One region of the Brachybacterium zhongshanense genome, then DNA from elsewhere that is predicted to be linked to it. Evidence: riboswitches for the same ligand, from Rfam matches in the RefSeq annotation. Region 1 holds a riboswitch; the other holds the start of a gene.

The links. Region 1 has a riboswitch for FMN ahead of pnuC (nicotinamide riboside transporter PnuC). Riboswitches for the same ligand answer to the same signal wherever they lie in the genome.
Region 2: it holds a riboswitch for FMN, as region 1 does, so the genes downstream of both, ribD (bifunctional diaminohydroxyphosphoribosylaminopyrimidine deaminase/5-amino-6-(5-phosphoribosylamino)uracil reductase RibD) here and pnuC (nicotinamide riboside transporter PnuC) in region 1, are expected to answer to the same signal.

What each region holds. Positions count from the first base shown of each region.
Region 1 covers NZ_AP043790.1:1,394,108-1,408,322, forward strand. The annotation lists gene ACZ5AJ_RS06360 (primosomal protein N' family DNA-binding protein) at 1-820, shown strand, start outside; gene fmt (methionyl-tRNA formyltransferase) at 851-1,855, shown strand; gene ACZ5AJ_RS06370 (RsmB/NOP family class I SAM-dependent RNA methyltransferase) at 1,852-3,468, shown strand; gene rpe (ribulose-phosphate 3-epimerase) at 3,468-4,154, shown strand; FMN riboswitch at 4,273-4,391, shown strand; gene pnuC (nicotinamide riboside transporter PnuC) at 4,488-5,192, shown strand; gene ACZ5AJ_RS06385 (phosphoribosyl-ATP diphosphatase) at 5,311-5,574, shown strand; gene hisG (ATP phosphoribosyltransferase) at 5,687-6,544, shown strand; gene ACZ5AJ_RS06395 (PH domain-containing protein) at 6,634-7,071, shown strand; gene ACZ5AJ_RS06400 (DUF3866 family protein) at 7,055-8,221, opposite strand; gene ACZ5AJ_RS06405 (WYL domain-containing transcriptional regulator) at 8,355-10,373, shown strand; gene tatA (Sec-independent protein translocase subunit TatA) at 10,521-10,877, shown strand; gene tatC (twin-arginine translocase subunit TatC) at 10,957-11,853, shown strand; gene ACZ5AJ_RS06420 (diacylglycerol/lipid kinase family protein) at 11,850-12,806, shown strand; gene ACZ5AJ_RS06425 (DEAD/DEAH box helicase) at 12,803-14,215, shown strand, end outside.
Region 2 covers NZ_AP043790.1:55,930-70,144, reverse strand. The annotation lists gene ACZ5AJ_RS00265 (bifunctional metallophosphatase/5'-nucleotidase) at 1-1,258, opposite strand, end outside; gene ACZ5AJ_RS00260 (NAD(P)/FAD-dependent oxidoreductase) at 1,758-3,143, shown strand; gene ACZ5AJ_RS00255 (DUF202 domain-containing protein) at 3,266-3,676, opposite strand; gene ACZ5AJ_RS00250 (YidH family protein) at 3,673-4,035, opposite strand; gene ribH (6,7-dimethyl-8-ribityllumazine synthase) at 4,158-4,661, opposite strand; gene ribA (GTP cyclohydrolase II) at 4,658-6,121, opposite strand; gene ACZ5AJ_RS00235 (riboflavin synthase) at 6,118-6,714, opposite strand; gene ribD (bifunctional diaminohydroxyphosphoribosylaminopyrimidine deaminase/5-amino-6-(5-phosphoribosylamino)uracil reductase RibD) at 6,739-7,875, opposite strand; FMN riboswitch at 8,039-8,166, opposite strand; gene ACZ5AJ_RS00225 (transglutaminase TgpA family protein) at 8,329-11,127, opposite strand; gene ACZ5AJ_RS00220 (DUF58 domain-containing protein) at 11,136-12,533, opposite strand; gene ACZ5AJ_RS00215 (AAA family ATPase) at 12,659-13,816, opposite strand; gene ACZ5AJ_RS00210 (Ig-like domain-containing protein) at 13,947-14,215, shown strand, end outside.

The DNA of each region.
Region 1 (14,215 bases):
CTTCTGCGGCACAAGGGCCCGCTGCCCCGAGTGCTCGGCACCGCTGTCGATGCGCGGCCGCTCCGGCCCCCTGCACTGCGGAGTGTGCGGTCGGCGGGAGGACGCGTACCGATGCCCGGAGTGCGACCGCACCGGCATGCGCGCGATGGTCGTCGGCTCCGCCCGCACCGCCGAGGAGCTGGGACGCACCTTCCCCGATGCCGTCCTCCAGATCGCCGGGGGAGCGCACGGCCCCCTCGAGGACGATGCCGTCGAGGACGGCGCGATCGTCGTGTCCACCCCCGGCGCGGAGCCGGCCCCACCCGGACGCTATGCGGCCGCCGTGCTGCTGGACGCCGACGCCATGCTGGGCCGGGCGGCCTACGACGCCGACGTCGAGGCTGTCAGGCGCTGGCGCAGCGCCATCGCGCTCGTCAGGCCCGGTGCCGAGGACGGCGAGGTGCTCGTGGTGGGCACCGAGACCCTCCCAGCCATCCGCGATCTGGTCGCCCACCGCTCCGCGCTGTTCCTGGACCGGGTGCTCGAGGACCGCCGAGAGCTCGACCTGCCACCGTTCTCCCGGGTCGCTGAGATCGTCGGCGACCGTGAGGCCTGTCGGCTCTTCCTCGAGACCGTCGATCTCCCCGACGGCGTCTCCGTGTTCGGCCCCGTCGGCCTCGAGGACGGGGACGACCGCGGGCGCGCCCGCGCTGTTCTGCGCATCGACCCGCGACGTTCCCAGGAGCTCGCCGATGCGCTGCGCGCCGGCGTCGCCGCGCGCTCCGCCCGCAAGCAGCGCGGATCCCTGCGGGTGCGGATGGACCCGTCGGACGTCTTCTGACCTGGCCCTGGCCCGTAGACTGAGGGCATCATGCGTCTGCTCTTCGCCGGCACCCCCGAGGCCGCCCTCCCGTCCCTGCGCGCGCTGCTGGACTCCGACCACGAGGTGGTCGGGGTGCTCACCCGCGCCGATGCCCCTTCCGGCCGCGGCCGGAAGCTCCGACCCAGCCCCGTGCGCTCCCTCGCCGACGAGGCGGGAGTGCCGGTGCTGACACCGCGCACCCTGCGCGACGCCGATGTCCAGCGGACCCTGCGCGATCTCGCCCCGGATGCCGCGCCCGTGGTCGCCTACGGGAACCTGATCCCCTGGCCTGCGCTCGACATCCCCGCCCATGGCTGGATCAATCTGCACTTCTCCCTCCTGCCTGCATGGCGAGGCGCCGCGCCCGCCCAGCGGGCCGTGCTCTCCGGAGCCGACGCGACCGGCCTCAGCATCTTCCGGATCGAGGAGGGGCTGGACACCGGCGACGTCCTCGCCACCGCCCCCACTCCGATCGGTGCGCTCGAGACGGCGGGCGAGCTTCTCGAGAGGATGGCGGACCAGGGAGCACATCTGCTGCTGGAGACGCTCGATGCGATCGACGCCGGCACCGCGGTCGCCGTACCGCAGGATCACGCGCTCGCCACCCACGCCGCCAAGCTCACACCTGCTGAGGCCCGCATCGACTGGACGCTGCCTGCGGAACAGGTCAGCGCCCATATCCGGGGCATGAGTCCCGAGCCCGGAGCCTGGACCGAGCTCGACGGCTCCCGGTTCAAGATCCTCGGCCTGGAGCAGGTCCCGCCGGACGCGCCGTCTCCGGCTCCCGGCGTCCTCGTCGCAGGCAAGCGGCATCTCATGGTCGGCACCGGGACCTCGCCCCTGGCCCTCGGGACCGTGGCTCCCGCCGGGAAGCGGGCCATGCGCGGCGCCGACTGGGCCCGGGGGGCCTCCCTCGCCGCCGGCGCGTCATTCGACGCGGCCCAGGACGATGATCGACACTCCGCGCAGCACAGCGGTCAGGATTCCGAGCAGAACCCCGAGGAGCGCGCATGAGCCGCGACGACGATCGGCATGGCGGCCAGCGCCGCTCCGGGCGCGGCGAGCGCGATGACCGACGGGGCGGTGAGCGCCGTCGGGACGCGAAGGGCCGCGAGCGCTCCGGCTCGCGCGGCCAGGGAGGGCCGCGTCGCGGCTGGTCCGAGAAGCGTCCCTCCGAGCGCGGACGCCGCACGACGCCTGCTCGTCAGGTGGCCTACGAGGGGCTGCGGGCCGTGCGGGAGGACGACGCGTATGCGAACCTCGTGCTGCCTCGCCTGCTCCGCCGCCACCGCGTCTCGGGACGCGATGCAGCCTTCACCACCGAGCTCTTCTACGGCTCGCTGCGCGCCCAGGGCCGCCTGGATGCGGTGATCGCCGCCTGCACCGACCGTCCGCTGGACCAGATCGACCCGGGCCTCCTCGACGTGCTCCGCCTGGGCGTCTACCAGCTGCTCGACATGTCCGTCGCACCGCACGCCGCCACCTCCGAGACGGTCGCCCTCGCGCGCCAGGAGGTGGGAGCGGGTGCCGCCGGCTTCACCAACGCGATCCTGCGACGCGCGGGCGAGAGGACGCTCGAGGAGTGGATCGAGGAGGTCGCACCGGATCGCACGACCGACCCCGCAGGCCATCTCGCTGTCGTCCATTCCCATCCGCGCTGGGTCGTGCGAGCGCTGACCGAGGCGCTGGCAGCGCACGGCCGCGACCCCGCGGAGATCGACGACCTGCTCGCCGCGCAGAACGCCGCGCCTGCGGTCTCACTCGTCATGCGACCGGGCCTGACCGATCTCGACGAGCTGATCGACTCCGGTGCGAGCCGGGGGCGTCTGTCCATCTTCGCGGCCTCCTGGCCCTCGGGGGATCCCGGCGGCATGGAGGCCGTGCGCGAGGGCCGTGCGGCGGTCCAGGACGAGGGGAGCCAGCTGATGGCCCTCGCACTCGCCGTCGGAGCCGACGACGACGTCCTCGCCGAGGACGCGCACTGGTTGGACCTGTGCTCCGGTCCCGGCGGCAAGACCGCGCTGCTGGGCGGGCTCACGATCGACCATGATGCCGACCTGCTGGCCGTCGAGCTGCAGGAGCATCGCACCGAGCTGGTCGACCGGGCTGTCGCCACGCTGCGCGAAGCCGGCTGCGAGATCGAGACGCGGACCGCCGACGGGACGACGATCGGCGAAGAGCTGCCCGAACGCTTCTCCCGCGTCCTCGCCGACGTGCCGTGCTCGGGCCTGGGCGCTCTGCGCCGCCGGCCCGAGTCCCGCTGGCGCCGGACCCCCGGAGACATCGGGCATCTCGGGGTCATCCAGCGCGATCTCCTGCGCTCGGCCCTGGATGCGACTGCGCCCGGCGGCGTGGTCGCCTATGTGACCTGCTCCCCGCATGCGGCCGAGACCCGTCTCGTGGTCTCGGACGTGCTGCGTCGGCGCGACGACGTCGAGCAGCTGGACGCGCGGTCCGCGGTGCGCGCCGGGATCCTCCCCGACGTCCGCGACGACGTCGAGCTGGGGGAGGGACCATCCGTCCAGCTGTGGCCGCACGTCCATGGCACCGATGCGATGTTCATCGCCCTGCTGCGCCGCCTGCCCGAGGCGCCGAGCGCCCCCACCGAGGAAGGACCCCGTCCCTGATGAGCCCCGCCTACTCCACCGACGGCCTCTACATCCACCCCAGCATCCTCAACGCCGACTTCATGCGCATCGGCGAGGAGCTCGATCGGATCTCCGCCGCCGACAGCGTCCATGTGGATGTGATGGACAACCGCTTCGTCCCCAACCTCACCTTCGGGACGTCGATGGTCGAGCAGATCGTCGAGCGCAGCCCCATCCCGGTCGATGCGCATCTGATGATCGCCGACGCCGATCGCGAGGCTCCGGCGTTCGCAGAGGCCGGGGCCTCCTCGGTGACCTTCCACCTGGAGGCCGCAGCCGCACCGATCCGCCTGGCCCGGGAGCTGCGCCGGAAGAACGCCGCGGTCGGCGTCGCGCTCCGACCGGCCACGCCGGTCGAGCCCCTGCTGGACGTCATCGGCGAGTTCGACATGCTGCTGATCATGACGGTCGAGCCCGGATTCGGCGGGCAGAGCTTCCTGGAGACGATGCTTCCGAAGATCCGTCGGGCGCGCCGCGCGATCTCGGAGGCGAACCTGGAGGTGTCGGTCCAGGTCGACGGCGGCGTGAGCCGCGAGACCATCGAGCGCTGCGCGGAAGCCGGGGCGAACGTCTTCGTCGCAGGATCGGCGATCTACCGGGCGCAGGACGCCACCGAGGAGATCGCCGCGCTGCGAGCGCTCGCCTCGACCCACGCCGCGCACTGACAGGGCGGGACGGCGGGGCGGGACGGCGCCGCGCCGCGCCGCACGGTTCTGCCATCTGTCGTCACCGTCACGGCGGAGCCGCTCCGACCAGGTATATCGTGGGGCGGTCACATCCTGTGACGTGCTCCGGGGTCGGTGAGAATCCGAGCCGGCGGTGACAGTCCGCGACCCGCGCCAGCGGTGGAGCCGGTGGAACTCCGGCACCGACAGTGAAAGCCTGGATGAGAGGCGCACGTCCTGCATGCCCTCGAGCACGTTCCGTGCGCGCTGCGAGCAGCATGCTGGATCCCTTTTCCCCCGGAGCCACTGCATCCGACGGGAGAGAGGACCCTCATGGATCTGCTGCAGTGGCTCTTCGACGCGAAGCTCGAGCTCGCGGGCGGACAGTTCATCCTCTGGCGCGAGGTGCTCGGCAACGTCTTCGGCCTGCTGAGCGCGCTGGGAGGCATGCGGCGCAAGGTGTGGGCGTGGCCCATCGGGATCGTGGGCAACCTCCTGCTGCTCACCGTGTTCCTCGGCACCGTCTTCGGCAGCCCCGCCAGCATCGACCTCTACGGCCAGGCCGGGCGGCAGGTGATGTTCATCGCCACCAGCGTGTACGGATGGGTGCGCTGGAAGCAGGCGAAGGATGCCGGCGGCACCGCCGTCGAGCCGCAATGGGCCTCCTGGGGAACCCGGGCTCTGCTGGTCGTGGTCATGGTGGGCGGCACCGCCCTGCTCACGCCCCTCTTCCGTGCGCTCGGCTCCTATGAGCCGGTCTGGGCCGACGCCTGGATCTTCATGGGCTCGCTGCTGGCGACCTTCGGCATGGCCAAGGGCTGGGTGGAGTTCTGGCTGATCTGGGTGGCGGTCGACATCGTCGGCGTCCCGCTCCTGATCAGTGCCGGGTACTACGCCAGTGCGCTCATGTACGTCTTCTACGGCTGCTTCACGCTCACGGGCTTCTTCGTCTGGTGGAGGGTCCGTCGAGGAGAGGACCGCCACCGGTCGGTCGAGGTCGAGACGGCGCACCTGGATCCGACGGTCCGCCGCCGCTGAGGCCGTGGCAGCCGCTGGGCCCGACGGATCCGCTGCGGTCGACGGATCCTCTGAGGTCGACGGATCCGAGGAGCGGTCCGTGGCGCGGTCCGACCGTCGGGACCAGTACCCTGGCACGGTGAAGGATTTCGAAGCGCTGTTCGCCGAGCTGACCGAGAAGGCCCGCACCCGCCCCGAGGGATCGGGGACCGTGCGGGAGCTGGACGGCGGCGTCCATCAGATCGGCAAGAAGATCGTCGAGGAGGCTGCGGAGGTCTGGATGGCCTGCGAGCACGAGACTCTCGACGACGCCGCCCTGGAGATCAGCCAGCTCCTCTACCACGTGCAGGTCATGATGGTGGCCAAAGGGCTCTCCCTCGAGGACGTCTACCGCAGGCTCTGAGCGTCCCGTCGGCCGCTCGCCAGATGCTCGGCGCGACGCGTCGCAGCCCCGCCCCGACCCATCAGCTCTGCCATCAGCTCTGAGCGCCGCCGCTGCGGCGAAGGAGGAAACCGTGCTGCGCATCGCAGTCCCCAACAAGGGCGCTCTGTCCGAGCCCGCCGCCGCGCTGCTGCAGGAGGCGGGATACCGCCGCCGCGGTATGGCCAAGGAGCTCGTCGTCGTCGACCATGAGAACGACGTGGAGTTCTTCTACCTGCGTCCGCGCGACATCGCCGTGTACGTCGGCTCCGGCACCGTGGACGTCGGCATCACCGGCCAGGACATGCTGATCGACTCCCGCACTCCGGCCGAGGAGATCCTCGCCCTGGGATTCGCCCGCTCCACCTTCCGCTTCGCGGCGCCCGTCGGCGAGCACGAGGACGTCTCGGAGCTCGGCGGCGCCCGCATCGCCACGAGCTACGAGAACCTCGTCCAGGACCACCTGGCCGAGCACGGCGTCAGCGCCGAGGTCGTGCACCTCGACGGCGCGGTGGAGTCCTCCATCCGCCTCGGCGTCGCCGACGTCATCGCCGACGTCGTCGAGACCGGCACGACGCTGCGCCAGGCTGGGCTGGAGCCCTTCGGCGAGGCGATCATGACGTCGGAGGCCGTGCTGTTCTCACGTCCGGGCCTCGAGCTCGACGACGCCGCCCAGCATTCTCTCGAGGTCCTCGAGCGGCGCATCCGCGGCGTGCTCGTGGCTCGCGAGTACGTGATGCTCGACTACGACATCCCGAGCGAGCTCCTCGAGCGCGCCGTCGCGATCTCGCCCGGATACCAGTCGCCCACGGTCTCGCCCCTGCGCGACGGGGAATGGTCCGCGGTGCGGGTGATGGTCGAGCGCCGCCAGTCCCACCGCATGATGGACGAGCTGTACGACGTGGGCGCCCGCGCCATCCTCGTCACCGCGATCCAGGCCTGCCGGATCTGAGGCTCCGGCGCGATCCCATGCCCCTGCGCGGAGGTTCCTCCGTCCCGTCGGTCCCCTCAGGGCCGACGGCTGGGGAGGGGCCGGCCGAGGTGGTCGTCCTCCGGCCGCTCATGGTCCGTCTGGTCGGCTACCCGACGGGCGCGGTGATGCTCTCCGGCACGGTCTGGTGGGCTCTGAATATCCCCGGGTTCTCCGTCGGCGGCCGCATCGCCCTGATGCTCCTGGGACTCCTGGGGCTGCTGGTGTGCCATCTCGAGGGCCGGGTGAGGATCGTCGCCCGCGAGCGCACCCTCGAGGTGCGCAACCATCTCTCCTCCCGCACCCTCGAGTGGGCCGAGATCATCGGAGTGGGGTATCCGATGGGAGACCCCTGGGCGCACCTGGATCTGGCCGACGGAACGACGCTCGCGACCATGGCGATCTCCAGCGCCGACGGCCGGAGGGCCGTGTCCGCCGCCCATCGCCTCCAGCGTCTCATCCAGGAGCGCGGGGAGGCGTCCCCCGAGACGTTCAGCGGGCGGGGATGAGGTCGGCGGCGAGCCGCCCGGCGAGGGCCGGATAGAGGAACGGGGACTCGTCCTCCTCGATGCCTCGGCCCATGCTCGCCAGGCGCACCGGCAGCGCCTCGAGCGCCGCGCGCAGACCCCCCGCGGGCATCTCATGGATCCTGTGCTCGAGTCCGCGAGCACGTCCGGGGTCGATGATCGTCGATCGCACCTGTTCCGTCACTGACGCATGGAAGCGGCTGTAGTCAGGATCGGCAGCGGAGAGCACCGGCAGGTGCAGGGGAGTCAGAGCGGCACGGCCGCAGACCGTCGAGGTGTGGTGGGACAGCCCCTGATGGCGATCGCGCGCATCAGCTCCCGACACGCGCAGCACGGCGATCGGCACCCCGCCCAGCACGCTCGCCGCATGGAGCGCCTCGACGGCCTGCACGCCGGAGAATCCCCAGGCGGTGCCGGTGCCGAGATTGCCCGGCCCCTGGACGACCACGGCGACGTCGGCACCGAGCACGATCCTCGCACCCAGCAGCGCGGAATGGACGGTCACGGCCTCATGGTCGCCGCCGAAGGCCTGCCCGGCGCTGATCGTCGCCGAGATCAGCCCCTCCTCCCGCAGCGCCGCAGCGGTGCGGGAGTACGCGGCGGGAAGCGCCGCGCCATCGGTGTGCACGTGCACGATCCGGGCCGACGGCGCGAAGGCCCGGATGCCCGCGACGACCGCCGGGAGCGCGGAATGGAGGTCCGCGACCACTACCGGCATGCCCGAGAGGTCATCGGCCTCCCGGAGCGCGTCATGGTGCTCGCCGGAGGGGTCGTCGATCGCATCGACCATGGTCTGCATGGGCGTGTACCGCGCCTTGACCATGTGCCCCTTCGGCTCGACCGGAGCGGGAAGAGCATCGGGCCGGGCGACGACGAGCGCCTCACCGCCGGTGCCCAGACCCCTGCGCAGGGCGTTCGTGTTCAGAAGCACCCGCTCGCCGATCCGCGGGCTGCCGGTGAGCTCCGGGTAAGCCAGCGCCCGGACGACCTCCCCTGCGGGGCCGTCGGCCGCCCCGGCGGGATCGTCCGCGTCCTCGGTTCGACGGGTCCGCTCGAGCTCGACCAGCAGCCGGACCGCACCGGACCATGACGTGCGCTCCCCGACGACGGTCCCTCGTTCCCAACGCAGCATGAGTATCAGGGTAGGCGCAGCCGGGCAGGTGGGGCGCCGCCGGACATCGGCCGGGCGCCGGCCGGGCGTCGGTCGCAGGTCAGCCGTGCCGAACCGCCCTCCGCGCCCTCATCACGGCCGGTACCCTGGTCGGGTGGCTGCCAAGAGCACGGAGAGACTCCTCAACGTCATCATGACGATCGGCTCGCGCCGGCGCATCGACCGCGCCCGCCTGTTCGCCGCGATCCCCGAGTACCGCGAGGGGAACGCGGCCGCAGAGCGCATGTTCGAGCGCGACAAGGCCCAGATCCTCGATCTCGGCCTCCCGCTGAGCACCGAGACGGACATGTTCGACGAGAACACCGTCTACTACCGCATCGACACTGCCGCCGGCGACGCCGTCCTCGATCTCAGCCAGGAGGAGTACACGGTCCTCCTGGCGGCGAGCCGCGCCTGGGACGACGCCGCCGCCGGGGGAGCTGCACGTCGGGTCCGGGCGAAGCTGCTGAGCCTCGGGCACGACGCCGACCCCGACCTGCTGCGCCGCACTCCGCGCGGGGCGGTCGAGTCCCTGCCCGTCCTGACACCGCTGCTCGAGGCGGTCACCACCGGACGGCGCGTGCGCTTCGACTACCGGGGCACCGACAACCGCCGCGCCGCCCGCCGGGTCGAGCCGTGGGTCGTCGGAGTCCACGACGGGCACTGGTACGTGCACGGCTGGGATCTGGACCGGGAGGCCACCCGCATCTTCCGCGCCTCGCGCATCGAGTCGTACCCCGAGGTCTCCACACTTGCGACCCGTCCGCGGCCGAAGGACGTCTCCCTGGCCAGCGCCCTCGAAGCGGCGCTGGGAGGCATGCACGGCGGACCGGAGAGCGCTCGTCCCATGCGCCTGCGCGCCGCGCCGTACAAGGCGCTCGCCCTGCGCGACCTCGCCGGCGCCGATCTCGACCAGGAGGAGTTCACGCTCCCGCCGATGCCCCGGTCGGCGGCGCGGCGCCTGGCTCTTGCGGAGACCCGCTGGATCGAGGTCCTCGACCCGACCGAATGGCGCGACGAGATCGCTGCGGTCCTCGAGGACATCGCCGAGGCGCACCAGGGGCCTGCGGATGCCAGCGCGCTCGAGCAGGCGCTCCCGCGAGATGCTCGACGCATCCGCACCCCCATGGGCAACGGCGACCATCTGTCCCGTCTGATCAGCGAGGCCTCCTATGTCATGAGCCGTGGCGAGGTGGCCACCTCCGATCTCGCCGCCGCCCTCGGCATCACCGAGAAGCAGCTCATCGACGATCTCCAGGTGCTGTTCCTGTGCGGGGACCTCGGGACCGGCTGGGAGCAGGACCTCATCGAGGCCGAGTGGGAGCACGGGGTGGTGCGCGTGCGCAATGCGGAGCCCCTCCACCGTCCGCTGCGGCTGAGCCGGGTGGAGATCACGGCGCTCCTCGCGGGGCTCTCCGTCCTCGAACCCTCCGCCGGAGCGACCGCGGACCTGGTCGCGAGCGCCACCGCGAAGCTCCGCGCCGAGCTCGGCGACGCCGATGCCGACACCGACGACGGCATGGACGGCTCCTCGGGCGCCTCGCGCACCGAGGGGGCCGACGGTGCCGCGGATGCGACGCAGAGGGCGAGCTCGCGCACCGCGACGCGTGCCGAGGCTGTGCTCGACGCCGTCGGCGAGGCGCTGCGCACAGAGGACGGGGCCCTCACGATCCGCTACTCGGCCCCTGACACCCCGGGCACCAGCGTGCGGCGGATCCGTCCGCTCGCCATCGAGACCGACGGATCCCGGTCGTACCTGCGTGCGCACTGCGAGCTCAAGGGCGACGAGCGCCAGTTCCGTCTGGACCGGATCGTCGAGGTGCTCTCCGACGATGCGCTCCCGCATCCGGCGGAGGAGAGCTCCGGCCCGGACCTCTCGGGCACCATCGAAGGGGACGTCTGGCTGAAGCTCGATGCACCAGGTCGCTGGGTGGCCGAGTCCTTCGGAGCCGACGAGCTCCGCGACGGCGAGGGGCCGATCGTCTTCGCACGCCTGAGCTCGCCCGTGCGGGCCGCGCTGGTCGATGCGGTCCTGGAGTCCGCTGGAGCCGCGGAGGTGCTCTCACCGAGTGATCTGAGAGACACGATCGTGATGGTGGCGCAGGACTCGTCCCGTCCGCCGTACAGGAACTAGGCGCTACGCTTATATGGCCCATCACACGGTGGGACGACATCACACGGTGGGACGAGTCGCCGTCTCCACGGCACGGCGATGCACGGGTCCGCTGTGGGACCATGGACTGAGCCGTGCTCGATGACGGCGCTGTTGAAAGGTACTTCCATGAATCTGTTCCGCAACCCTGCGGCTCTCATCATCCTGCTCCTGGTCGTGGTCCTGCTCTTCGGCGCCGGGAAGCTCCCGGGGCTCGCCCGCAACCTCGGCAAGTCGATGCGCATCTTCAAGAGCGAGGTCGAGGAGCTGCGCGGGGACGAGCGCCCCAGCGATGGCGAGGACGACGAGGACGACGAGGACGACCGCCGCGAGCGCCGCTCCTCCTCCAGCTCGAGCTCCCGCGATCGCGATCGTGACCGCGATGCCGACTCCGCCCGCGACCGCGAGTACGATCCGCGCGATGAGGAGACCCCCAGGCCGGTTCGCTCTCGCGACGACGACGACAACACCTACCGTCGCGACTGAGACGCATCCCGCCTCCGGGCGGGCATGACGGGTCCGGGCCGTCGACGGTCCGGACCCACAACTCTTGAGGAGCACATCCGTGGCGAGCACAACGGACGCGAAGGGTGAGGCCGGGAAGAAGCGGCCGAAGAAGGATCCCGAGGGGAGGATGTCCCTCGGGTCGCATCTGGTCGAGCTGCGCAACCGACTGGTGATCAGCGCTGTCACGGTCGTGCTGCTCTCGGTCGTCGGCTGGTTCCTCTTCGACTGGGTGTACGACACGATCGCCGCACCCATCCTGGCCGCCAACGGGGACTCCGACCTGCAGGCGATGATCAACTTCCAGGGCGTGGCCAAGGGCTTCAACGTCCGGCTCCAGATGGCCGCGTACGTCGGCCTGATCCTGGCGTCGCCGATGATCATCCTGCAGACCTGGCTGTTCATCATGCCGGGCCTGCACAAGAACGAGCGCCGATACGCGCTGGGCTTCTTCGGCGCGGCGATCCCGCTGTTCTTCATCGGCTGCTTCGCCGGCTACTGGGCGGTCTCCAACCTGGTCCCGGTCCTCATGAGCTTCACGCCCTCCGCTGAAGGCACCTCGCAGATCATCCCCTACGACGAGTACCTGTCCCTCGTCGTCAAGACCATGCTCGCCTTCGGCATCGCCTTCGTCATGCCGGTCGTCCTGGTCCTGCTGAACTTCATGGGCCTGATCCGCGGCAAGTCCATGCTGAAGGCCTGGCGCTGGGTCATCTTCCTGTGCTTCGGCTTCACCGCGGTCATGGTCCCGACGCCGGACCCGGTCACGCTGATCGGCATGTCCTCGGCGATCTCCTCGCTGTTCTTCGCCGCCGTCGTGATCTCGATCATCCACGACAAGCGGCATCCGCGACCTGGCGAGGACGATGACCTCGACGACGAGACGGCGAGCAGCATCGACGACGATGTCGAGCCGATCGACGCCCCCGACCGGCTGGACGATCCGGAGGACCGGTGAGCAGACTGCGCGTCGGGTTGCTGTCGAACCCGACCGCCGCCCTGGGAGCGGCGCACCGTGTCGGTCGCCAGGTGAGCCAGCTCCTGCGCCTCGCCGGCATCTCCGTCGTCGACCTCTCGGCCCCCACGGCGAGCACCGCCCGTGCCCGTGCTCACGAGATCCGTGACACGCTGACTGCGCTCGTCGTGGTCGGGGGCGACGGCACCGTGGCGCTCGGTGCGGACATCGTCGCGGGGACGCCGGTCCGTCTCGGGGTCATCCCCGCCGGCAGCGGCAACGACCTCGCGCGCACCCTCGGCCTGCCGCTCGACGATCCCGAGGCCGCCACCCGGGTCCTCCTGAGCGCGCTCTCCCGTCCCGTCGTCACCATCGACGCCATCGAGATCACCTCGGCGGGGGATTCGGGGCCCGCACATCGCTCGCTCGCTCTCGGCAACGTCAACCTGGGCTTCGACGCGCTGGTCAATGCTCGGGCGAACCGTGCAGGCCGCGGCCATGCGGTGCGGTACACGGCCGCGATGCTCAGGGAGCTCGCCTCCTTCCGCCCGCTGCCCTACTGGATCGAGATCGACGGGGGAGAGCGCGTCGACATCGACGCGACCCTCGTGTCGGTCTGCAGCTCCGGGGTCTACGGGGGAGGCATGCGCGTCTCGCCGGACTCCCGCGTCGACGACGGCACGCTCGAGCTCGTGACCCTCACGGGTCTCGGGCGAGCTGGTCTGATGCGCTTCTTCCCGAAGGTCTTCTCCGGCGCCCACCTCGGCGTCGACGGCTTCGAGGTGACCCCGGTCCACGAGGTGACCGTGGGCCTGCGCGAGGGCCGCGCGCTGCGCGCCTACGCCGACGGGGAGGCCTCCGCGCTGCTTCCGCTGACCGCACGCATCCTTCCCGGTGCCGTCCGCCTGCTCGCCGACATCGGGGAGCCCGCCGCTGCCGAGCCGGGGGCCGCATGAGCTCCCCGTCCGAGCAGTACGCAGCCTGGCGCGCCCAGCAGCGGCTCGAGAGGTCCGAGCTCGGCCGGTTCACCGGCCGCTACGACTTCGCCCTGGACGACTTCCAGCTGGAGGGGTGCCGCGCGCTCGAATCGGGCCGGTCGGTGCTGGTGGCCGCGCCCACCGGCGCAGGCAAGACGGTCGTGGGGGAGTTCGCCGTCCATCTCGCGCTCGCTCAGGGCCGGAAGGTCTTCTACACCGCGCCCATCAAGGCGCTGTCCAACCAGAAGCACGGCGAGCTGGCAGAGTGGCTCGGTCATGACCGGGTCGGGCTGCTGACCGGGGACACCTCCATCCGTCCCGAGGCCGACGTGGTCGTCATGACCACCGAGGTGCTCCGCAACATGCTCTACGCCGACTCGGAGCTCCTGGACGGCCTCGGCTACGTGGTCATGGACGAGGTCCACTACCTCGCCGACCGTCTGCGCGGCCCGGTGTGGGAAGAGGTCATCATCCACCTCGACGCCGACGTGCAGCTGGTGTCGCTCTCGGCGACGGTCTCCAATGCCGAGGAGTTCGGCGCGTGGCTCCAGGAGGTCCGCGGCGACACCGAGGTGGTGCTCTCCGAGACGCGCCCCGTCCCGCTGTGGCAGCACGTCGTGGTCGGGGATCAGCTGCTGGACCTGTTCGTCGACGACGACGGCCTGCCTGTGGTCTCCCATGGGCCGGGCGCGCGCGCCGATCGGGAGGTCAATCCCGAGCTCGAGCGCATGACCTCGCACAGCATGCTGATCGACGACTCCCGTCGGCGGGGCGGAGGCTCCCGCAGCGGCGATCGCGGAGGACGGGGCCGCGGAGGCCGCGGCCGACGGGGGACGCGGGGGCGCCACCGGCCGCGGCACGATCCTTACCGGCGTGACCACCGTGATCAGCGGGAGGCGGGCCGGTCCGATCGGGGCCCGCGCGGCGACGACTCTCCGCGCGGACGCGGCGTCCCTCGCGCCGCACGACGCACCGATCTCGTCGAGATGCTCGACCAGGCCGCCCTGCTGCCTGCCATCGTCTTCATCTTCTCCCGCGCGGGCTGCGAGGCCGCGGTGCGGCAGTGCTCCCAGGCCCGGCTGCATCTGACGGATGAGGAGGAGCGTCGGAGGATCCGTCGCGTCCTCGACGAGCGCCTGGCACCGATCGGCGTCGAGGACGAGGAGGTGCTCGGGATCGCCGGCTTCCGCCGTGCGATGCTGGACGGCTATGCGGCTCATCACGCGGGCATCCTGCCGCTGCTGAAGTCCGTCGTGGAGGAGCTCTTCGCCCTCGGACTGGTGAAGGTCGTGTTCGCCACCGAGACCCTCGCGCTCGGCATCAACATGCCTGCCCGCTCGGTCGTCCTCGAGAAGCTCGTCAAGTTCAACGGGGTCGAGCACGCCGAT
Region 2 (14,215 bases), 1.3 Mb from region 1:
AGCCGCCGCGGTCCTCGAGGAACCACGCCATGGAGTCGGCGAGCATGTTGCCGGCCGCGGAGAAGCTGGAGCGGTCGTCGCCCTTGATGTCGGCGCCGCCGGTGGCGCCCGTCGCGGTCCACACGCCGTCGACGTACGCGGCCCGGTCGGCCGCCCAGGCGGTGGTGATGTCCGCGGAGATGGTGCCGACGGGGTTGTCGGCCTCGACGGCGGCCTCGGCGATGGCGTCGGAGGCGATGGTGCTGGCCGCGACGTAGGTCGGGTCGGAGGCGCAGGCGTCGAGATCGGCGGAGGAGGTCTCCAGCAGCTGGGTGCCGCCGTCGGCGACGTCCCAGTCGCCGTCGTCGCCGAGCTCGAGGGTCACCGAGCCGAGGTGCTCGCCGCTCGAGCCGGTCTGCACGATCGGACGGACCTCGCCGTCCTGGCCGGGGACCGGCGCATCGTACGCGTACAGCTGATGGGAGTCGCCGTTGAAGATCGCGTCGGCCTCCGCGGAGGTCTCGGTGACGATCCGGTCGAAGATCGGGTCGCTGTTCGCGGGCGCCTCGCCGACGGCCGACGCGTCGCCGCTCGCACCCTCGTGGTAGGACGCCACGAGCACGTCGTACTCCTCGCCGGAGGCGTCGAGCTCGGAGATCGCCTGGTTGACGGAGTCGACGGGGTCGCGGAACTCGAGGCCCTCGATCGCGGCGGGGCTGACCTTGCCGACGGTCTTGGTGGTGACGGCGCCGACGACGGCGACCCGCACATCTCCGGCGTCGACGATCGTGTACGGGGTGTGGACCCGCTCCCCCGTCGCCGTGTCGTACACGTTGGCGGCGAGGTAGGGGAAGTCCGCGAGGGGCTCGATGCGACCGGTGAGGTCGTCGACGCCCTTGTCGTACTCGTGGTTGCCGATCGCCGAGGCGGACACGCCGAGGGCGTTGAGGTACTCCAGGGTGGGTTCGTCGTCCAGCAGCGCCGAGGAGAACTCGGAGCCGCCGACGCTGTCTCCCGCGGACAGCAGCACCGTGCTGGGGTTGGCGGCCTCGGCGGTGACGACGGTGCAGGCGAAGCCGTCGGCCGCGCTGAGCGCGCCGTGGAAGTCGTTGAAGGTCAGCAGCTGGACCTGGTCCCCGGGCTCGGCGGCCTCGGCGGCGAGCGGCAGGACGGCGGCGGAGCCGAGGGCGAGGGCGGCGGCTCCGAGGCCGACGACGGCACGACGAGCAGCGCCGCAAGGGAGGGCACGATGGCCGGTGCGGGCGGGGACCTGGGGCATGGGCGTCTCCTGGGGACGGGAGGGATGCTGCGACCGGTGGGGCCGGCCGGGGAGCAGCGGAGGGAGGACGGCGGGACGACGGATGCTGCGAGCCTGCGATGCCCCGCGGTGCGGCCCGGAGCTCACCAGCAGCAGTGCACCGCAGACTGGCGCGGAGGGCGAGCAGGCTCCCCGCCCTTTCCGCGGACTGTCACCGACTATTCACCGTGCTCCCAGGTCCGCGCACCCCTCTTGACCACCTTCGCGTTCCTGTTTTGCCGACTCTTGACTGAAAGGGCGGCCCGGGACCTTCGTCTCGTCGCTCACGAACATGCCTGCGGTGGTGAGGGCGGAGGGCGGGGGCGGTTACGATCGACACCGACTTCTGACGAGACCTCTTCGCGCGGCTCCCGCGCTGGGAGGCCGCGCCGCCCGACAGACCTCTCCCCACCCGACGACGGGCCCCGCCCGACTCGGCGACCCCGGGTCGACGCCCGGCGTCATCCCGAAGGAGCTCTCCATGGTGATGCCGTTCATCGCCCGCCGACCCACCGTCCCGGCCAAGGACGGGGCGAGCTGGCCCCACGTGATCATCATCGGCGGCGGCTTCGCCGGCGCGAACGCCGTGCTCGGTCTGCGCGACACCCGCGTGCGCGTCACCCTCATCGACCGCAACGTCTACAAGACGTTCCAGCCGCTGCTGTACCAGGTGGCGACGGCCGGTCTGAACCCGGGCGACGTCACGATGTTCCTGCGCGGCCTGTCGCTCAAGGTCCCGAACATGCGCTACCGCCAGGGCGAGGTCGTCGGCATCGATCCCGAGCGCAAGGTCGTCACCCTCGACGAGGGCCAGATCGGCAACGAGGAGCTCGAGTATGACTACCTGGTGCTCGCCAACGGCGCCACCACCACCTACTTCGGCACCCCGGGTGCCGAGGAGCACGCGATGCCGATGTACACGCGCTCGCAGGCGCTGGCCATCCGCGACCGCGTGTTCTCGGAGCTCGAGCGCGCCAGCCGCGTGGCCGACCGCTCCGACCGGCTGCACGTCTCGATCGTCGGCGGCGGGCCGACGGGCGTCGAGATCGCGGGGGCTCTGGCGGACTTCCGCGCCCAGGAGCTGGACATCCTCTACCCCGAGATGGATCCGGGCACCCTGCGCATCACCCTCGTCCAGCGCGGCAGGGAGCTGATCAAGGAGTTCCGCGAGGAGTTCCGCGAGTATGCGGCCTCCGAGCTCGAGGACCGCGGTGTGGAGCTGTGCCTGGGCCATGGCGTGAAGTCCGTCGGCTACGACCATGTGGTCCTCGACGACGACTCGGTCCTCGAATCGGACATCACCATCTGGGCGGCGGGGGTCGGCATCGCCGACATCGTCAAGGAGTGGGGCCTGCCGCAGACCAAGCGGGGCCGCATCGCCGTCGAGGACGATCTCCAGGTCAAGGGCTTCCCGGGGGTCTTCGCCGCGGGCGACATCGCCGCGCAGGACGATGAGCTCCCCCAGCTCGCCCAGCCCGCCATCCAGGGCGGCCAGGCCGTGGCCCGCGCCATCGACGCCGACGTCCGCGGCCGGGCCCGCAAGCCCTTCCAGTACAAGAACCTCGGCACGATGGCCACCATCGGCCGCCGCGCGGCGATCGCCGAGCTGCCCGACCTCCCGGTCACCGGCTCGATCGGCCTGAACGGCACCGTCGGCTGGTTCGCCTGGCTGGGCGTGCACGTCGCCAAGCTGCTGGGGCACCGCAACCAGCGGGCGGTCTCGATGAACCTGCTGAGCCTCTACACGGGGACTCGCGCCACCCATCAGCCCAATCCGGTGGTGGGCGAGGTCGACTCCCTCAAGGCGGCACGGATCTTCGAGCAGCAGGCCCCGCACCGCAAGTTCGGTCGCGACCACCAGGCCTGACAGCCCGCCCTCCGGCCACCGGCCCAGCAGGCGGCACATCGTCCCGGCAGGCGCCGCACCGGCTCCGCGCGGGCGCCGCACCGGCTCCGTGCGGGCCCCGCACCTGCCCCGCGCCGTCGGCATCAACCGGGCAGCGACAGTCCCACGACGACGAGCACCGTGCACATCGCGCCGACGACCAGCACGGCGGCGGTCGCGAGCACGATCGGCAGACCGTCCCGGCCGAGCCTGCCCTCGGTGCGCAGCGAGACGGTCGCCCGCCGATAGCCGAGCGCGGTCAGGGCGTACGACAGCACGGCCAGTCCCGCGCCGAGCACCCCGACGATCACCGCCACGATCCCGAGCGGCTCGAGCACGAATCGCATGGCGACCAGGGATGCGACGCCGAAGGACAGGCAGGTCCGACGCCACGCCAGCAGCGTCCGCTCGGGCTGCAGCCCCGGATCGTAGACCCCGCGCTCGTCCAGACGGACGTGCTCGGGGTCGCTCGCCCTGTCGCTCTCGGGGTCGCTCGCCCCGTCGCGGTCGCTCACGCGTAGACCCCGATCGCCACGAGCGCCGCAGCGATCACCACGCCGATCACGATGATCGCCCCGATCGCCGGGCCGGGCAGCGGCGTCCCGCGGCGCAGGGAGCGCTCCGTGGCCTTCCATCCGATCCAGGCCTGCACGGCGCACAGGGTCCCCAGGACCAGGAAGACGATCGCCGAGGCCATCCGCCATCCCTCGGCGACGGGCAGAGCGAGCGCCACGAGAGCGAAGGCACCGGCGTACATCGCCAGCGAGGTGCGCAGCCAGGCGAGGAAGGTGCGCTCGTTGGCGAGGCTGAAACGGGGGTCCGGCTCGTCCCCGTCGCGGTAGACGGAGGCCGGGAAGCGTCGTCGTGAGGTCACGGTTCAATCATGGCATCCCGCTCACTGCGCGGCGCTGTGATGCGCGTTCACTCAGATTCGAGCAGTCCGGTCGGGATTGTCGGCCACGGCCGACGCTCGCCGTCCGCGGCCGACGACCCGGCTCAGAAGCCGGTGCGCGGTCGTGCGCCGTCGGCCGACCTCCGGATCCCGCGCACGGCCTGCACGGTCGCGATCGCGGCCTCGACGGCCTCGGCGCCCTTGTCCTCGACCGAGCCCTCCAGGCCCGCCCGATCGAGCGCCTGCTGCTCGGTGTCGCAGGTCAGCAGGCCGAAGCCGACGGGCTTGCCGGTGCGCAGGGAGACGTCCAGCAGCCCTTGGGTCGCGGCCTGGCAGACGTAGTCGAAGTGCGGTGTGCCGCCACGGATCACGCAGCCGAGCGCGACCACCGCGTCGGCCCTCTCGGCAGCATGGAGCGCGCCGATCGGCAGCTCGAAGGAGCCGGGCACGCGCACGAGGTCGATGCGGGTGACGCCGGCTGCGTCGAGTGCGCGGCGGGCTCCGGCGATCAGGCCGTCCATGACGACGTCATGCCAGCTGGCGGCGACGACGGCGACCCTCAGGTCGCTGCCGTCGGTGTGGATGGTGGGCGCTCCGGCTCCGCTCATGACGGGGTCCTCTCGGTGGTGGGTTCGGTGGGGTCGATGGATTCGGTGGGGTCAGCGGGTTCGATCAGTTCGATGGGCCCGGTGGCTCCGGGGGCGGCCGCGGAGTCCACCGCGGCAGGGTCCACCGCGGGTGGGTCCACCGCGGCGGGGTCGACGTCCTCGAGCGCCTCCGACGGGATCAGATGCCCCATCGAGTGCGCCTTCGTGCGCAGGTAGTCGAGGTTCTCCGCGGTGCGGCCGACGACGAGCCCGACCCGCTCCTCGACGAGGATCCCGTGCGCAGCCAGAGCCTCGGCCTTGTCGGGGTTGTTGGTGAGCAGCGCGACGCGGTCGATGCCGAGGTCCCGCAGGATCGCCGCGGCGGCCCCGTACTCGCGCAGGTCGCCGGGCCAGCCGAGGTCGAGGTTCGCCTCGAGGGTGTCGCGCCCGCGATCCTGGAGGTCATAGGCGGCGAGCTTCTCGAGCAGGCCGATGCCGCGCCCCTCGTGCCCCCGCAGGTAGACCACCGCTCCCCCGGACTCGGCGACGCGCGCGAGCGCCGCATCCAGCTGCGGACCGCATTCGCAGCGCGCGGAGCCGAACGCCTCCCCGGTCAGGCACTCGGAATGGATGCGCACGAGCACGGCCGACGACCCAGCGGGCGCCTCTCCCGCGGCGACGAGGGCCACGTGCTCGGCTCCGGTGCGCAGGTCGCGGTATCCGTGGATCACGAGCTCCCCGTGCCGGGTGGGCATCCGGGCGCTGACCAGGTGCTCGACGCGATCGGCCGACGACTCTGCCGCACCCGCGCCGGCTGCGGCCACCGCGCCTGCCGTCCCGCGGTCCCCCGCTGCAGAGGCGTCGTCGGCCCGCGCCTCCAGCCAGGAGCGCAGGTCCGCGATCGTGATCACGACGAGGCCCTCGGCGTCGGCGAGCGCACGCGCTTCGGACAGGCGCATGACCTCGCCGTCGTCGCGGACGAGCTCGCCGATCATCCCGACCGGTGCGAGACCCGCGGCGCGGCACAGGTCCACGGCGGCCTCCGTGTGGCCGGCCCTGGCACGGACCCCTCCCGCGACGGCTCGCAGCGGGATCACGTGCCCGGGGCGGATCAGGTCGACGGGACGGGCGGCGGGATCGGCGAGGACTCGCAGGGTGCGGGCACGATCCGTCGCGGAGATGCCGGTGGTGACACCCTCGGTCGCGTCGACGCTGATCGTGTAGGCGGTGCGCAGGCTGTCCTGGGTGCGCGGGACCATGAGCGGCAGGGCGAGACGGTCCGCGAGGTCATCCGGCATCGGCGCGCACAGGTAGCCGGAGCTGTGCCGGACCGCCCATCCGACCCAGCGCGGGGTCGCGAGCTCGGCGGCGAGGATCGCGTCGACCTCGTTCTCCCGGTCGGCGTCGTCGGCCACGAGGACCGGGCGTCCCGTGCGCAGCTGCTCGAGCGCCGCCTCGATCGACGTCGTCGGGGTCGTCATCGCTGCTCCTGCAGCCGTGCGACATAGCGGGCGAGGACGTCGACCTCCAGGTTGACCTCGTCGCCGACCTGGAGCGCACCCAGCGTCGTGGCCTCGAGCGTCGCGGGGATCAGGGAGATGCCGAAGGTGTCGTCGGACACGTCGGTGACCGTCAGCGACACCCCGGAGACGGTGATCGCGCCCTTCTCGGCGATCAGCGGAGCGAGGCGGCGGTCATGCGCGATCACGAGGTCCTCCCAGCGGCCGGATCCCGTGCGGGAGCGCAGGGTGCCGACGCCGTCGACGTGCCCCTGGACGATGTGGCCGCCGAGCCGGGCGTCGGCTCGCAGGGCGCGCTCGAGGTTGACGGGGCTGCCGGGCGTGCGGCGGCCGAGCGCGGTGCGGCGCAGGGTCTCGGGGACGGCGTCGACGGCGAAGGTGCCGTCCTCGCCGAGCTCGACGACGGTCAGGCACACGCCGTCCACGGCGATCGAGTCGCCGAGGTGCGCGTCCGACGCGGCGATCGGGCCGCGCACGAGCAGACGCGCCTCTCCGCCGGGCCGCGGGGTGATGCTCTCGAGGGTTCCGATCTCCTCGACGATGCCGGTGAACATGGGGTCTCCTTCCGGGAGGGGCCGTCAGGCCTGCTGGTCTGCGCTGCTGGTGGATGTGAGGTCGGCAGGCGCCCGATGGGCGATGAGCAGGACGTCCTCGCCGAGACGTTCGACGCGCTCGGTGCGGAAGCGTCGGGCATCGGCGATGGTGCCGATGCCCAGGTCCCCGACCGCTCCGCGTCCGGCGCCGAGCAGGACCGGGGCGATGTAGGCGTGGATCTCGTCGACCAGGTCGGCGCGCAGGAAGGCGGAGGCGAGCGTCGGCCCGCCCTCGAGCACGGCATGGTGGATCCCGCGGGTGGCCAGCTCCACCAGCGCATCCACCGGGTCATGGGAGCTGACCTGCAGGAATCCTCCGTCCAGCTGGTCGCCTGTCCCGTGTGGCCCGCGCACGGCGGCGTCCGCGGGCACCGGGCGACGGCCGACGACGACCCGCAGCGGCTGCGAGCCGGCGAGCTCCGCCCGGCCTTCGGCGGACAACGCGGCCCCCGTCCCAGCCACGGACGGCGCGGTCGTCGGTCCAGCCGCGGACGGCGCGGCCGCCGGCTCGAGCCGCGCTGTCAGCTCGGGGTCGTCGGCTGCGACGGTCCCGGTGCCGACGATGATCGCGCCGGTCCGGGAGCGCACAGCGTGGGCATGGGTGCGAGCGGGGGCGCCGGTGATCCATCGGCTGCTGCCATCGGCGGCGGCGATGCGGCCGTCCAGCGTGGTCGCTGTCTTCAGCACCAGGTGCACGGCATCGACGGCGGCACGCCGGTACCAGGGTCCGATCAGCGCCATCGCCTCGTCGGCGAGCACTCCGCCGACGACCTCGACGTCCGCCTGCACCAGCCTCTTCGCCCCGCCGCTCGAGCTGCGCCCGGGATCGGTGAGCGCATGGACGACCCGCGCCACCCCCGCCTCCAGCAGGGCGCGGCTGCACGGACCGGTGCGGCCCGTGTGGTCGCAGGGCTCGAGGGTCACGACGGCGGTCGCACCGTGCAGGTCGATGCCGCGGCGGCGGGCATCGGCGATCGCGTCCGCCTCGGCATGGGCGGTGCCGGCTCCACGATGATGCCCTTCGGCCAGCGTCGTCCCGTCGGGAGCAAGGATGACGCAGCCGACCTGCGGGTTCGCGTCACCGGCAGGACCCAGTGCAGCGAGTTCGAGGGCGCGCCGCATCGCAGCGACCTCATGGGGGGTGGCGGACGGTGACGTCCGAGGCGCCTGCATGATGGCCCTCCCGGGATAGACCTGTCCCGGGGCGATGCGCAGAGCGCGGGGCGCCGACCGCACGCACGACGCCGTGCGCACCGAAGTGCCACCGACGTCGAGCTGGCCGACGCCGCATCTCCTCCCATCCGGACTTTTACCGTCGGTCCTGGAATTCCACCAGGTCAACCGACTCCCGAAGGAGCCGGGTCGCGGACTGTCACCGCCGGTTCAGACTTTCACTGACCCCGGAGAATGCGATTCATTCGTCCGCGAGCGTAGCACCGCCGCCCGGGAGCCCGTCGAGCAGTGGTCGGCGTGTGAACGCCGCGGGCCTGCCGGGGCTGGTGCGGAGGCCGGGGCTGGTGGGGATGCTGGAGCTCCTGGACCTGCGGGGGCGCTGGACCTGCGAGGCCGAAGGGTCTATCGGGAGCGACGGATGAGGCGCAGGAGGACATCGGTCTCGGCCTGGAGCGGAAGGGTGATGGTCTCCCGGGCGATCTGCACGTCGACCGCGTCGCCCTCTCGATCCAGCAGGCCACCGCCGACACCAGCAGCAGCCCCGGCAGCACCGGCAGCCCCGGCAGCATCGCCAGCACCAGCACCAGCACCAGTGCCGTCGGCGTCTCCATCCGGGTCCGCGGCCGACGATACGGCTGCCTGCTCCCCGCGCCGCGCCCGGACCCAGGTGGGGACGGCGTAGCGGGCGGCGGAGCAGGCGGAGCCGATGAGGGCGGCGGCGAGCCGGTGGTCGTTGTCGACCTCGACGCCGGCTGCCTCGAACTCGTCGAGGAGCTGCGTGAGCGCCTCGGAAGGCGGAAGCGCTTCGGACAGATGAGGATCCAGCGGCGGACGTCCCCAGAGCCCGGTCCAGCCCAGGAAGGCGACGGCGCGGTGGCGTCCGTGCAGCTCGACCTGGATCTCGGACCATGCGAGCAGACCGGCGCGTCGGCGCACCTCCTCCGCGCTCGGCCCCCGCACGTCAGCAGAGCCACCACCAGCACCGGTACCAGCACCAGCACCAGCACCAGCACCAGCACCAGCACCAGCGTGCCGCTCGGCGCCCTCGGCCCAGCTGGTCAGGGCAACCCAGCGGGACTGCCGGGCGAGGTCGCGGCGCCGACGCAGGATGATGACGGCGGCGGCGGCACCGAGGGCGGCGAGGACGGCGAGGATCCCGATGCCGAGGGCTCCGCGGAGGGCGTCGGTCGCTGCGGCGCCGGCGTCGATGCCGCCGTCCGAGCCTGCATCGGAGGCGTCGGAGGCGGCCTGCTCGTCCCCGTCCTCGGCGGCGGTGGTCTGCTCGTCCTCGGGGGCGGCGGTCTCCTCCTCGGGGGCCGCGGTCGGGGCGACGGCATCCTGCTGATCGTCCTCCGAGGTGTCGGAGGCATCGCGGGAGGGGGCGGAGACGCCGTTGCCGGCGGCGGCCGGGGTCGGCTCGAAGCGGACCCAGCCGTAGTCGGGTCCGAAGTAGACCTCTGGCCAGGCGTGGGCGTTGGAGGTGGAGACGACGTGCTCGCCGTCGCCGGCGACGGTGCCGGGGGTGAACCCGGTGACCACGCGAGTGGAGTAGCCCTGGGAGTTCATCATCAGCGCGAAGCTGACGGCGAACTGCTCGCAGTAGCCGATGCGGTCGGCGAGGAACGACTCGAGGGGGTCCTCGCCGCGAGGGGTGGAGACCGTCAGCGAGTAGTCGAAGTTCGTGCGGAAGTAGTCCTGGAAGGCGATGGCGGTGTCGTAGGCGGTGGTGGTGCCGTTCTGGGCGACGAGGTCGTCGGCGAGCTCGCTGGCGGCGTCGGGGACCTCGTCGGCGACGAGGTAGCCGACGTCCAGGGGCATGCCGACGGTCTCCGGCGCGACGGCGCGCAGCTGGTCGGCGGTGGCGGGGTTCTCCTCGGCGGTGACGGCGTAGGTGAGGGCGGCGGCCGAGGTCAGGCGGCCGGGAGATCCGTCGTCAGCCCCGGAACTTCCGTCAGCGCCGGAGTCCCCGTCGGCACCGGAGTCCCCGTCGGCCGCTGCGGCGCCGGTCAGATCGGGGTAGTCGGCCAGGGCGACCTGCCCGGAGGTCGCGTCGACGGAGAGGACGTCGGCGACGGCGGGGACGTCGCTGGAGATCGAGCGGAGGTCCTCGGGCACGGGCAGGCGCATCGACATCAGCTCGGTGATGGTCAGCTCGTAGTCGTCCAGCAGGGAGGAGTCGCCGCTGACGGCGAGGCCGTCCTGACGGGCGTCGGAGAAGCTGGTGGCGGGGAGGGTGGAGACGTCGTCCTCGCCCGGGGCGGAGAAGCTCTCCCCGTCGAAGCGGGTGAGCACGAGCATGCGCAGGTAGGACGGGGTCTCCGCGTCGGTGGTGTAGCGCAGCAGCTCGACGGGATCCTCCTGGAGGAGGGTGCGGCGCACCGAGGCGTCCTCGGAGATGCCGATGGAGCCGAGCTCCTGGCCGTCGGTGTTCCGCCAGGCGTTGACGACGTCGATGTCGAGGGAGACCCGGGTGGGCGCGATCTGCGGGAGGACCCCCGCGACGGGCAGCGCGAGCCCGGCCACCAGCAGCACCGCGCTGACGGTCGCGCCGATGGTGATCAGGGGGCGGGGCAGCGGCCCGGCCTGGGGGCGGGTCTCGCCGACCACGATCGCAGGGTCGGCGTGGACGGTGCGGATGACCAGCACCATGAGCCCGCCGAGGAGCGGGCCGACGACGGTCCACCAGGCTCCGCCGTCGGGCGCCTGCAGGGAGGGCACGAGCATGAACCCCATCAGCAGGATCCCGACGGGCGTGTGCCAGCCCATCTCGACCAGCATGAGATCCAGGGCGAGGGCGGCGACTGCGCTGATCAGCACCACGAGCACGCTGCCGCGGGCACCGATCGTGAGGGGCGCGAGCCCGGAGGCGAGCTCCCCGACGGCTGCGGTCACGATGCCCGGCTGGCGCCCGAGGATGCCGCTGACGTCGCCGAGGGAGACGAGGCCGTGCGCCAGCTCGGTGAGGAGGACGACGACCGCCACGGTCAGCGTCTGCACGGCGGCGACCAGCACGGGGCGCAGGCCGGCGAGCCGCAGCAGGGCGCCGACGGCGATGACGGGCACGGTCCCGGCGGCGACCAGCTCGAACCAGCTGGAGCCGGCGAGGATCTGCGACAGGGGCGCGGACGCCAGCAGCAGGGCCGCCATGAGGACCAGGCCGCGGGCGGCGGCCTGGGTGCGGGGCAGCGCGGGACGTCCCATCAGCGGGCTCATCGGAGCACCTGCTCCCCGGCCAGCGCGAGGAGGTCCTCGAGCTCGTCCTCGGCGGTGCCCTGGACGAGGGTCCAGGCCCCGCGCCGGCTCACGACCGGCGCCTCGGCCGACGGGTCCGGTGCGTCCGACGGGTCCTGCGCACTCGACCGGTCCTGCGCGTCCGACCGGTCCTGCGCGTCCGACGGGTCTTGCGCGGCGCGGATGGCGACGGCGGTGCGATGGGCGGCGCGGCCGGCGAAGCGGTCGAGCTCGAGGCCGTGGAAGGGGTCGCCGTCGTCGATCCCGAGGGCGATCGCGAGGGCCGTGTCGCCGGCGGCATGGTCGGGGCCGACGACGACGTCGGGGATCTCGTCGTCGAAGTCGACCTCGGCGAGGGCGAGCAGGGACCCGCGCAGACCGGCGGCGTCGGCCTCGCGGCCCACCGGCGAGGCGCCGTCCTGGGAGCGGCGGCGGGGCGCACGGGTGATCTCGTCGCCGGAGGCGTCCAGCACGCGCACCTCCCAGCCGTGGGTGCCGAGGCTCTCGAGCACGGAGGCGGCGTGCGCGATCACCCGGTCCTCGAGGTCGCGACGGGCCTCGGCAGCGTCGGCCGCGGCCCGTCCGGCCGCTCCCCGTCGGCCCGCACCGCCCCTGCCGCCCGTGCCGTCCCTGCCGCCCGTGCTCGCCGCGCCGCCCGGGTCGTCGGCCGCGCTGTCGACCGCTCCCCCGCGGCCGGTGTCCAGGACGATGACGGCGCTCTGGCCGGCGACCGGCTCGTCCTCGCGGGTCATGAGACGGCCGGTGCGGGCGCTGGCCTTCCAGTGGACGCGGCGGATCTCGTCGCCGGCGACATAGGGGCGGGCGATCGGCCCGATCTCGCCGACCCCGCCGACGAGCGCGTCGGCCCCGGCACGGCGGGAGATCCCGGCGGCCCGCACCGCGGGACCGGCGAGCGCCGTGACGGGCGGCAGACCGGTGACGCGCAGACCGTCGTCGGCCGTCCAGCGCAGATGGAACAGCCCCAGGACGTCCTGCACGACCAGCGAGTACGGGCCCAGCGGATGGGTTCCGCGGCGCTGGATGCGCAGGGCGTGGGGCATCTGCGCGCGCAGCGGGAGGTCGCCGGTGCCGCCGAGCTCCGTCGGCAGGTGCGCCCGCAGGACGCCGCGGCCCAGGGGCAGGTGCGCGAACAGGCTGCGGCGGTCCAGCTCGGCGTCGACATGGGCGGTGCCGCCGACGGGGACCGCATCGTCCTCGAGGCGCCTGCCGCCCCGCAGTCCGATCATCGCCAGCAGGATGCACACGGCCCCGATCAGCAGCATGAGCAGGAGCGCCGAGGCGAGGACCCGCGGCGGGACCAGGTCGGTGGTGTCGCCGAGGATCCACAGCATGATCGCGAGCACGGCGACGAGCACGCCGCGTCGCGTCGGCCGCAGCACCCGGCGCCGCCGCGGCGCAGGAGTCCGCCGGTCCGCCGGACTGCGACGGCCCGACGACCTGCGGCGGTTCGACGGATCGCGTCGGCGGAGCCTGCCCGGGCTCATGCCAGGCCCGTGGTGTCCAGGACCTGCTCGATGATCTCGCCGGAGCCCGCTCCGCGGGAGAGCGACTGCGGGGTCAGATGCAGACGATGCCGCCAGACCGGCATGATCACGGCGCGGATGTCGTCGGGGATCACGTGCGGGCGCCCCTCGAGCACCGCACGGGCCTTGGCGGCGCGCACCAGGTGCACGGCCGCGCGGGGCGAGGCACCGAGGGCGACCTGCTGGTGGGAGCGGGTGGCGTCGGCCAGGCGCACCACGTAGTCCAGCAGCTCAGGGGCCGCATAGACGCGGCGCACCTCCCGCACATGCCCGGCGATCTCCTCCGGCGTGGTGCGCGCGCGCAGGGCGCCGAGCACATCGCGCTCCCCGTCGGGCACGGAGCCGGACTGGACGGCGAGCATGCGCGCCTCCGCTGTGCGCACCGGGTATCCCATGGATGTCTGCGCGAGGAAGCGGTCGCGCTGCGCCTCGGGAAGACGGTAGGTGCCCTCCATCTCGACGGGGTTGGCGGTGGCTACGACCATGAACGGCTCGTCGAGCTCATAGGTGATGCCGTCGACGCTGACCTGCCGCTCCTCCATCGCCTCGAGCAGGGCGGACTGGGTCTTCGGGGAGGCGCGGTTGATCTCGTCGGCGAGCAGCACCTGGGTGAACACGGCGCCCTCGCGGAACTCGAACTGTCCGGTCGCCTGGTTGTAGATGCTCGCGCCGGTGACATCCCCGGGCAGGAGATCAGGGGTGAACTGGATGCGGTGACGAGAAGCACCCAGGGCCGCGGCGAGCGATTTGGCGAGCATCGTCTTGCCGACGCCGGGGATGTCCTCGATCAGCAGATGCCCTCCGGCGAGCAGCACCAGCAGCGCCAGACGGACCACCGGCTGCTTGCCCTCGACGACCGTGCCGATCTCGGTGCAGACGGCATCGGCGGTGGTCGCGATCTGCTCGGCCTCCTGCTCGTCGAGCGAGGTCAGCGCCGCGTTCCGGAAGGCGTCGGCATCACGCTCGGTGGCCCCGGCGACGCTCGAGCGGTGGGGCGGGGAGGCCTGCGCGCGGCGGCCGGTGCGTCCGGTGCGCGGGGCCCCGTACGGTGCGGATGGTGTGGTCCCGGCGGTCGTCGTCGGCCTCTCGGACCCCGCGTCCTGCTGATGCGCCATGTCGTGCTCCTCGCCCATCGGCACCGCGGGTCGTCATGCGACGTTCACCCTCGATGTGAACTGTGCGGCGGACAGCGCCGCCCGCCAGTACATAGAGTATGGCGGAGCATCGTCGACCAGAGGAGTCTCCGTGGCCCACCCCCGTCGTACGATCCCTGCGCGCCTCGGCGCGGGCGCGCTGCTCGCTGCGGCCGCCATCGGCGCCCCCGCGCTCGTCCTGGCCGGCCCCACGGCGCTCGTGGCACCTGTGGCCGCGGCGGCCGGCGACATCTGCGAGGCCCCGCACATCTCGGCCTCCCCCTCGACCGTCTCGCAGGGCGAGGGCACCACGATCTCCGGCACCTGCTTCGGCACCGAGCAGCGGATGAACGTGACGGTGCTCGTGGACGGCGCCCCGGG